One region of the Dethiothermospora halolimnae genome, then DNA from elsewhere that is predicted to be linked to it. Evidence: a T-box and tRNA genes for the amino acid it is inferred to sense, from the RefSeq annotation. Region 1 holds a T-box; the other holds one or more tRNA genes.

Region 1 (3,944 bases):
ATAAGTTTTTCCAGGATAGAAACTTTGTATATGTAAATACTCCAATAGTAACTGCCAGTGATGCAGAGGGTGCAGGGGAGATGTTTAGGGTATCAACATTAGACCCAAATAATCTACCAACAGATGATGCAGGAAAGATAGACTTTTCAAAGGACTTCTTTGGAAAGGAAACTAACTTAACTGTTAGTGGTCAGCTAGAAGCCGAGGCATATGCCCTTGCATTTAGAAATGTATATAATTTTGGACCAACATTTAGAGCTGAAAACTCAAACACTGCTAGACATGCAGCAGAATTCTGGATGATGGAACCGGAGATAGCCTTTGCAGACTTAAAGGATGATATGGACCTTGCTGAGGACATGATGAAATATGTAATAGAATATGTAATGGACCATGCCCCTGAAGAAATGGAGTTCTTTAATAAATTTGTTGATAAAGGATTACTAGACAGATTAAAAAATATTATAAACTCTGATTTTGGTCATATAACTTATACAGAAGCGATAGAAAAACTTAAAGAATCAGGTAAGAAATTTGAATATCCAGTTCAGTGGGGAGAAGACTTACAAACTGAACATGAGAGATATTTAACAGAAGAAGTTTATAAAAAACCTGTTTTTGTGACAGACTATCCTAAAGACATAAAAGCTTTCTATATGAGATTAAATGATGATAACAAAACCGTTGCGGCTATGGACCTATTAGTTCCTGGAGTAGGAGAAATAATAGGAGGTAGTCAAAGAGAAGAGAGAATAGATATATTAGATCAGAGAGTAAAAGAACTAGGTATAGATTCAAAAGACCTATGGTGGTATATGGAATTAAGAAAATATGGTGGAACTAAACATGCCGGGTTTGGACTAGGTTTTGAAAGACTGGTTATGTACCTAACTGGTATGAAAAACATAAGGGACGTAATTCCATTCCCAAGAACAGTTAAATCAGCAGAATTTTAATTTTTATTGACAGAATAGTTTTTTTCTGCTAATATTACTACAAAACAATAGTTATGCTTTGAAGGGAAGTAGTAGGTTATTAAACACTTACAGAGAGCTATCGATTGGTGGAAGATAGTAGTGGTTTATAACTGAACTCGTCCCGGAGCTGTTAAGGTGAAATAAAGTAGCTTTAACCGGTATATACCGTTATCATAATATAAGGGAACAACTAACTCAACTTATATATTCAAAAGTGATATTTTATTGTTTAACTAATTTTGAATATATAAATAGTATTTACTGTATAACAGTTTCGGAATTGTTAATTGTTAATGGTTAATTAAAAGAGTAAATACTTAGAAGTGAGTAGGAATTTTAAAGAGTTGTTGTTAATTAGAGTGGTACCGCGATAGTATTAAAACCTTTCGTCTCTAAACTTTAGAGATGAAGGGTTTTTTTAGTGCAAATAAAACCTGGGACAGAGGGACTGTCCCTCTGTCCCAGGTTTAGTACTAGTTGTTGGGGGATTCGTAATCCCCCAACTAATGCTTAAAAACAAGGAGGTAGAATAATGGAAAATTATAATCCAAGTAGTATAGAAAAAAAATGGCAAGATATTTGGGATGAAAAGGGGACTTTTTATGCCAGCAATGATTCAGATAAGGAGAAATTTTATTCATTAATAGAGTTTCCCTATCCATCGGGAAAGGGACTTCATGTTGGACATCCAAGACCATATACAGCCCTTGATGTAGTTTCTCGTAAGAGAAGGTTAGAGGGATATAATGTATTATATCCAATAGGTTGGGATGCCTTTGGATTACCGACTGAAAATTATGCTATAAAAAATCAGATACATCCAAGGATAGTAACTGAGAAAAATGTTGCTAAATTTAAAGAGCAGCTAAAATCTTTAGGATTTTCCTTTGATTGGTCTAGGGAGATAAATACAACTGACCCAGAGTATTATAAGTGGACCCAATGGATATTCTTAAAATTATTTGAAAAGGGTCTTGCATATAAAAAAGAGGTACCAATAAACTGGTGTACTGATTGTAAGGTGGGACTTGCCAATGAAGAAGTTGTAAATGGTGTATGTGAACGTTGTAATGGAGAAGTTGTACAAAAGGTTAAAAATCAATGGATGCTAAAGATAACTGAATATGCAGAAAAGCTAATTAAAGACTTAGATCTAGTTGATTATATAGATAGGGTAAAAATACAACAGAAAAACTGGGTAGGTCGTTCTGAAGGTATGGAGGTTGACTTTGAAATAGCAGGAAAGGGTGAAAAGCTAAGGGTATTTACTACACGTCCTGATACATTATTTGGAGCAACTTACATGGTTATATCCCCAGAACATCCTATGATTAAAGAGTATGCTTCTGATATTAACAATATGGATGATATAGAAAACTATAAAATAGAAGCTGGGAAGAAATCAGACTTTGAAAGAACTGAATTAAATAAAGATAAAACAGGGGTAGAAATAGACGGACTTAAGGCTGTAAACCCTGTTACAGGAAAGGAAATACCTATTTGGGTATCAGACTATGTACTTATGTCATATGGTACAGGAGCTATAATGAGTGTTCCCGCCCATGATACTAGGGACTGGGAGTTTGCCAAGAAATTTAATCTACCAATAGTTGAAGTTGTAAAGGGCGGAGATGTAGATAAAGAGGCATTTGTAGATATAAGCACGGGAGTTATGACTAACTCAGATTTTCTAGATGGCTTAAAAGTAGAAGATGCTAAGAAGAAAATTAGTGATTGGTTAGAAGAAAAGAAATTAGGAGAAAGAAAAATAAATTATAAGCTTAGAGACTGGGTATTTTCTCGTCAAAGATATTGGGGAGAGCCAATTCCTCTAGTTTATTGTGAAAAATGTGGTTGGGTTCCAGTTCCAGAGGAAGAGTTACCAATAACATTACCAGAAGTAGAAAAATATGAACCTAGCGAAACTGGAGAATCTCCACTGGCTAATATTAGAGATTGGGTAGAGACTACTTGTCCTAAATGTGGTGGACATGGAGAAAGGGAAACTGATACCATGCCCCAATGGGCAGGTTCATCATGGTATTTCTTAAGATATACTGATCCTAATAATAGTGAAGCATTAGCTTCAGAAGAGGCTCTTAAGTATTGGTTACCAATAGATTGGTATAATGGTGGTATGGAACATACAACTCTTCACTTATTGTACTCAAGATTTTGGCATAAGTTCTTATATGATATAGGGGTAGTAAATGTTCCAGAGCCATATCAAAAGAGAACATCCCACGGTATGATACTAGGTGAGAATAATGAAAAGATGTCTAAATCAAGAGGAAATGTTGTTAACCCTGATGAAATAATAGAGGAATTTGGTGCAGATACATTAAGGGTATATGAAATGTTTATAGGGGACTTTGAAAAGAGTGTACCATGGTCAAACAATGGAGTTAAAGGCTGTAGAAGATTTTTAGATAGGGTATGGAGACTACAAGATATATTAGAAGATGGAGATAACTACTCTAAGGAATTAGAATCAAATATGCACAAGACTATTAAAAAGGTAACAGAGGACTATGAAAGTCTTAAGTTTAATACAGCTATTGCAGCATTAATGTCATTAATAAATGACTTTAATAGCAATAAGAAGGTAAATAAAGCTGAAATGAAGACCTTCTTAATCCTATTAAATCCAGTTGCTCCCCATATAACTGAAGAAATGTGGACATTACTTGGTTATCAAGGAATGTTAAATGAAGCTAATTGGCCAGAATTTGATGAAGATAAAACTGTAGATGATGAAATAGAAATGGCTGTTCAAGTTAATGGAAAAGTGAGAGGTAAGATAATTATACCAGTGGATGCTGATAAGAATATTGCCAATGAAAAAGCAATGGCAGATGATAATATTAAGAAGTTTATTGAAGGTAAAAATATAGTTAAAGAGATATTTATACCAGGTAAGATTTATAATATAGTTGTTAAGTAGATTAGAAAAAATAAATATTTTTC
Region 2 (3,944 bases), on a different contig from region 1:
AGACTTCCCACAAAAAGAGCATTTTAGCTGCTTCTCATCAAATCTTGACATTATGACACCTCTCTTAAAGATTATTTCCTAGAAGTTATAACTTCATCTATTATACCATATTCTTTAGCTTCCTCAGCTGACATGAAGTTATCTCTATCGGTATCTTTCTCTACTTTTTCATATGGTTGACCAGTTTTGTCACTTAAAATTTCATTCATTTTCTTTCTCATTTTCACAATACGTTCAGCATGTATCCTTATATCTTCTGCTTGCCCTTGGGTTCCACCTAAAGGCTGATGTATCATAACTTCAGCATTTGGTAATGCATATCTTTTACCCTTTGCTCCTGCAGTAAGTAAAAATGCTCCCATACTTGCAGCCATACCTATGCATATAGTAGATACATCTGGCTTTATATATTGCATTGTATCATATATTGCCATTCCTGCAGTTATAGATCCCCCTGGACTATTTATATAAAGTTGTATATCTTTATCTGGATCCTCAGCTTCTAAAAATAAAAGTTGCGCAACTACTAAACTTGCAGTAGCATCATTAACTTGATCTCCTAAAAATATAATTCTTTCCTTTAAAAGTCTAGAATAAATATCATATGATCTTTCTCCTCTATTGGTTTGTTCAACAACCATTGGTACTAAAGCCATATTACGCGCCTCCCTAAATAATATTAAGACATTTTAGCATTTTCTACCAAAAACTCAGCCGTCTTTCTCTTAATTATACCCATCTTGATATAATCTAAATCCCCATCTTTGATATTCTTTTTAATTTTTTCCACTTCTTGATTATATTGTTTAGCCATTTTTTCCAGCTCTTCTTCTACTTCTTCATCTGTAGCTTCTATTCCTTCTTTTTTCCCTATTGTTTCTAGTACTAAATCTGTTTTAACAACTTTCTCTGCATTTTCCTTCATTTGTTCCCTTAAATCTTCCATAGTAGTATTTGTTAATTCAAAGTACTTATCTATATTTAGACCTTGGAATTGAAGTCTATAGCTAAAGTCGTTTACTTCATTATCTATTTGTCTTTCTACCATTGCCTCTGGAACATCTATTTCTGCATTTTCTACTACTTTTTCTACAACATTATTTTCATTTTCAGCCTTTTCTTTATTCTCAGACTGCTCTTCTAGTTTTTGCTTTGTATCATTTTTTAATTCATCTAATGTATCAAATTCACTTACATCCTTAGCAAATTCATCATCTAATTCTGGAAGCTCTTTTTCTTTTATTTCATGAATTTTCACTTCAAAAGTGGCCTCTTTACCAGCTAAATCTTCAGCTTGGTAATCTTCTGGGAATGTAACTTTGACTTCAACTTCTTCATCTTTATTTTTGCCTATTAATTGGTCTTCAAATCCTGGAATAAATCTACCTGAACCTATCTCAAGATTTTGATTTTCCGCAGTTCCACCTTCAAACTGCTCACCATCTATAGATCCCTTATAGTCTATTGTTAAAATGTCTCCTTCTTTTGCTGCTCTATCTTCTACCTCTATTATTCTGGCATTTCTTTCTTGAATATTTTTAATTTCTTTTTCAATATCTTCCTCTGTTACATTATACTCTACTTTTTCTACTTCTATACCTTTGTATTCTCCAAGTTCCACCTCAGGCTTTACTGTTACTTCGGCTATAAATACTACTGGTTTTCCCTTTTCTAATTCTTCTATATCTATTTCTGGTCTATCAACAGGCTCTAAATTATGCTCTTCTATTGCCGCCTCATAGGCCTCTGGGAATACCATGTTTATTGCATCTTCATAAAATACTCCTTCACCATAATTTAACTCAATAATCTTTCTAGGTACTTTTCCCTTTCTAAAACCTGGAATGTTAAATCTGCCTCTGTTTTTAATGTATGATTTTTGAACTGCTTTTTCAAATTTCTTAGTGTCTACTTCAAGTTTTAATGTAACTGTATTTCCTTCTTTTTTTGTAATTGTTGAATTCATTATAACGTTCCTCCTTATTACTTTATTAATTTATGTATGGACTCGATACAAGTCACTTTTTTAATAGATTAAACCGCAATCTCGTCCATTTTTGTCATAATAATCAGTATTACACATTAACTAGTCAATTAATTATATCATAAATATTTTCGATATCCAATATATCAATAATATGTAATATTGATAGGTGGTATTACCTAATTTTTTCCTATATTAAATTATATATACATATTTATAGAGACATAGGAAAAAAACCAATGGTTTTACCATTGGTTTTTGAATTGGTACAGGTGAAGGGAGTCGAACCCCCACATCATAAGATACTAGATCCTAAGTCTAGCGCGTCTGCCAATTCCGCCACACCTGCACATATTCATTTATGAAGTTTATCTAACGACAAGATATATTATATAACCATTTTCTTAATATGTCAAATATTTTATTTAGGTAAAATATGTTTACTTTACAATTATATAGACGATAATATTTCGCCTATTAAACAACTACAAATTTATCAAAAACTAAAGGGGATATGGACATACCTATATAATGGGAAATTTAAACATAACATATCCTATATAAACTGTTAACATTAATAATAAAACATTTTCCGCCATACTACCGGTTTTTATGTTTATTGGGAATTTAACTCTTTTTTCTACGGGAAAAAACAACTGTATTCCTGCTACAGTAAAAAAATCTGCAACCAAATGACTTATATAACCTAATGTAAAACCGATCCAAATTTCTGGTATACCGTATTTTTCAGAAAACAAATATGCTACTGTGGAAAATAATCCTATACCCACAATACTATGGGTAAAACTTCTATGCCCAGATAAAGAGGTTATAATAAGGGACACTCCTAAAAGACTATAAATATTATTATCTACTCTTAAATCATATACTATTAATCCTAGCCCCACTGTAAAAAACAAATACATCATAAATTTTTTATTATTAAAAAATAATATGCTTTGATTTATCTTACTATTAGGGTGGTCTAAATCCGGCAACAAAGCTCCTATAACAGAAGCTGTAATAAGTATTATTCCACTTTCTATGGGGTATTTTAATGCAGTTGTAACTGATGCTGCCGCACCTATTATCATATGGGTTTTCCCTTGCATTTTATATATCCTCCTGATGTCCTAAACCTACTTGTCAACTTATAGTACTATTATACCCCATAATATACGACAATTATAGTGTTAATTCTGTTTTTTATTTAATTTTTTATACCAAATTCTTTTTTATTACTTAATTCAAATACTGTGGAGTTGGTGACCCGCCTTTACTTTTCATAGCAAAGTTTATACTGAATCCAAGGGACAAGGCATGCCTTGTCCCTACATAATTGTTCACTATCAATTAATTTCCCGCCTCTTCATACGGCGGGGGACTGAATATATTCAGTCCCTACGTTATTGGTTGGGGGATTACGAATCCCCCAACAACATAAATTAAAATTTTACGACCATCGGGAGTAAAATCTCCCCATCTATTCTTTATTTTTATATTTCTTCTTTCTTCTTTACCCATTCTTCTTTAATTTAAGCGTAAATATTAACCATCAATCCCTCTATCTCGCCTACTAACTTTAATATATTAAGCCCCTTCTTTTCTTCATCAACAATAGCATCTGTAACTTCCAATAACTTTTCATCCACTTTCGATACGATGCTTAAAACTCTAGATCTTCGTCCAGGTCTAAATCCACCTCTCCTATCAAGTTTTAAACCATAATCAACAGCTTCATTCATAAATTCCTTTACTTTCTTTTTATATCTCAGTAAATTATCTATAGTTCTTTTATCTGCAAGTAACTTCCCTTCCTTTCTTACATCCTTTAGAAGGTTGTTTAGTTTCTCTAGGGTTTTATCATCCTTTTTTTGAGACATTAATGCATCAAAAGAGATACTGGGCTTTTCTGCAGTTCTATTATTAACTTTATTTACATTTAATCTGTTAACTTTAT

What was found. A T-box is a leader RNA that pairs with one kind of tRNA and senses whether it is charged. The one in region 1 lies ahead of leuS (leucine--tRNA ligase), so its partner is inferred to be a tRNA-Leu.
Region 2: it has a tRNA-Leu gene. The T-box ahead of leuS (leucine--tRNA ligase) is inferred to sense a tRNA for this amino acid. The anticodon was not compared.

Annotation. Positions count from the first base shown of each region.
Region 1 is NZ_JBAKFX010000029.1:8,339-12,282, reverse strand. It holds gene asnS (asparagine--tRNA ligase) at 1-956, shown strand, start outside; T-box leader at 1,006-1,171, shown strand; gene leuS (leucine--tRNA ligase) at 1,510-3,921, shown strand.
Region 2 is NZ_JBAKFX010000007.1:14,358-18,301, reverse strand. It holds gene clpX (ATP-dependent Clp protease ATP-binding subunit ClpX) at 1-51, opposite strand, end outside; gene clpP (ATP-dependent Clp endopeptidase proteolytic subunit ClpP) at 72-656, opposite strand; gene tig (trigger factor) at 680-1,966, opposite strand; tRNA gene V6137_RS04500 (tRNA-Leu) at 2,249-2,333, opposite strand; gene V6137_RS04495 (metal-dependent hydrolase) at 2,509-3,096, opposite strand; gene V6137_RS04490 (hypothetical protein) at 3,386-3,508, opposite strand; gene V6137_RS04485 (YaaR family protein) at 3,520-3,944, opposite strand, start outside.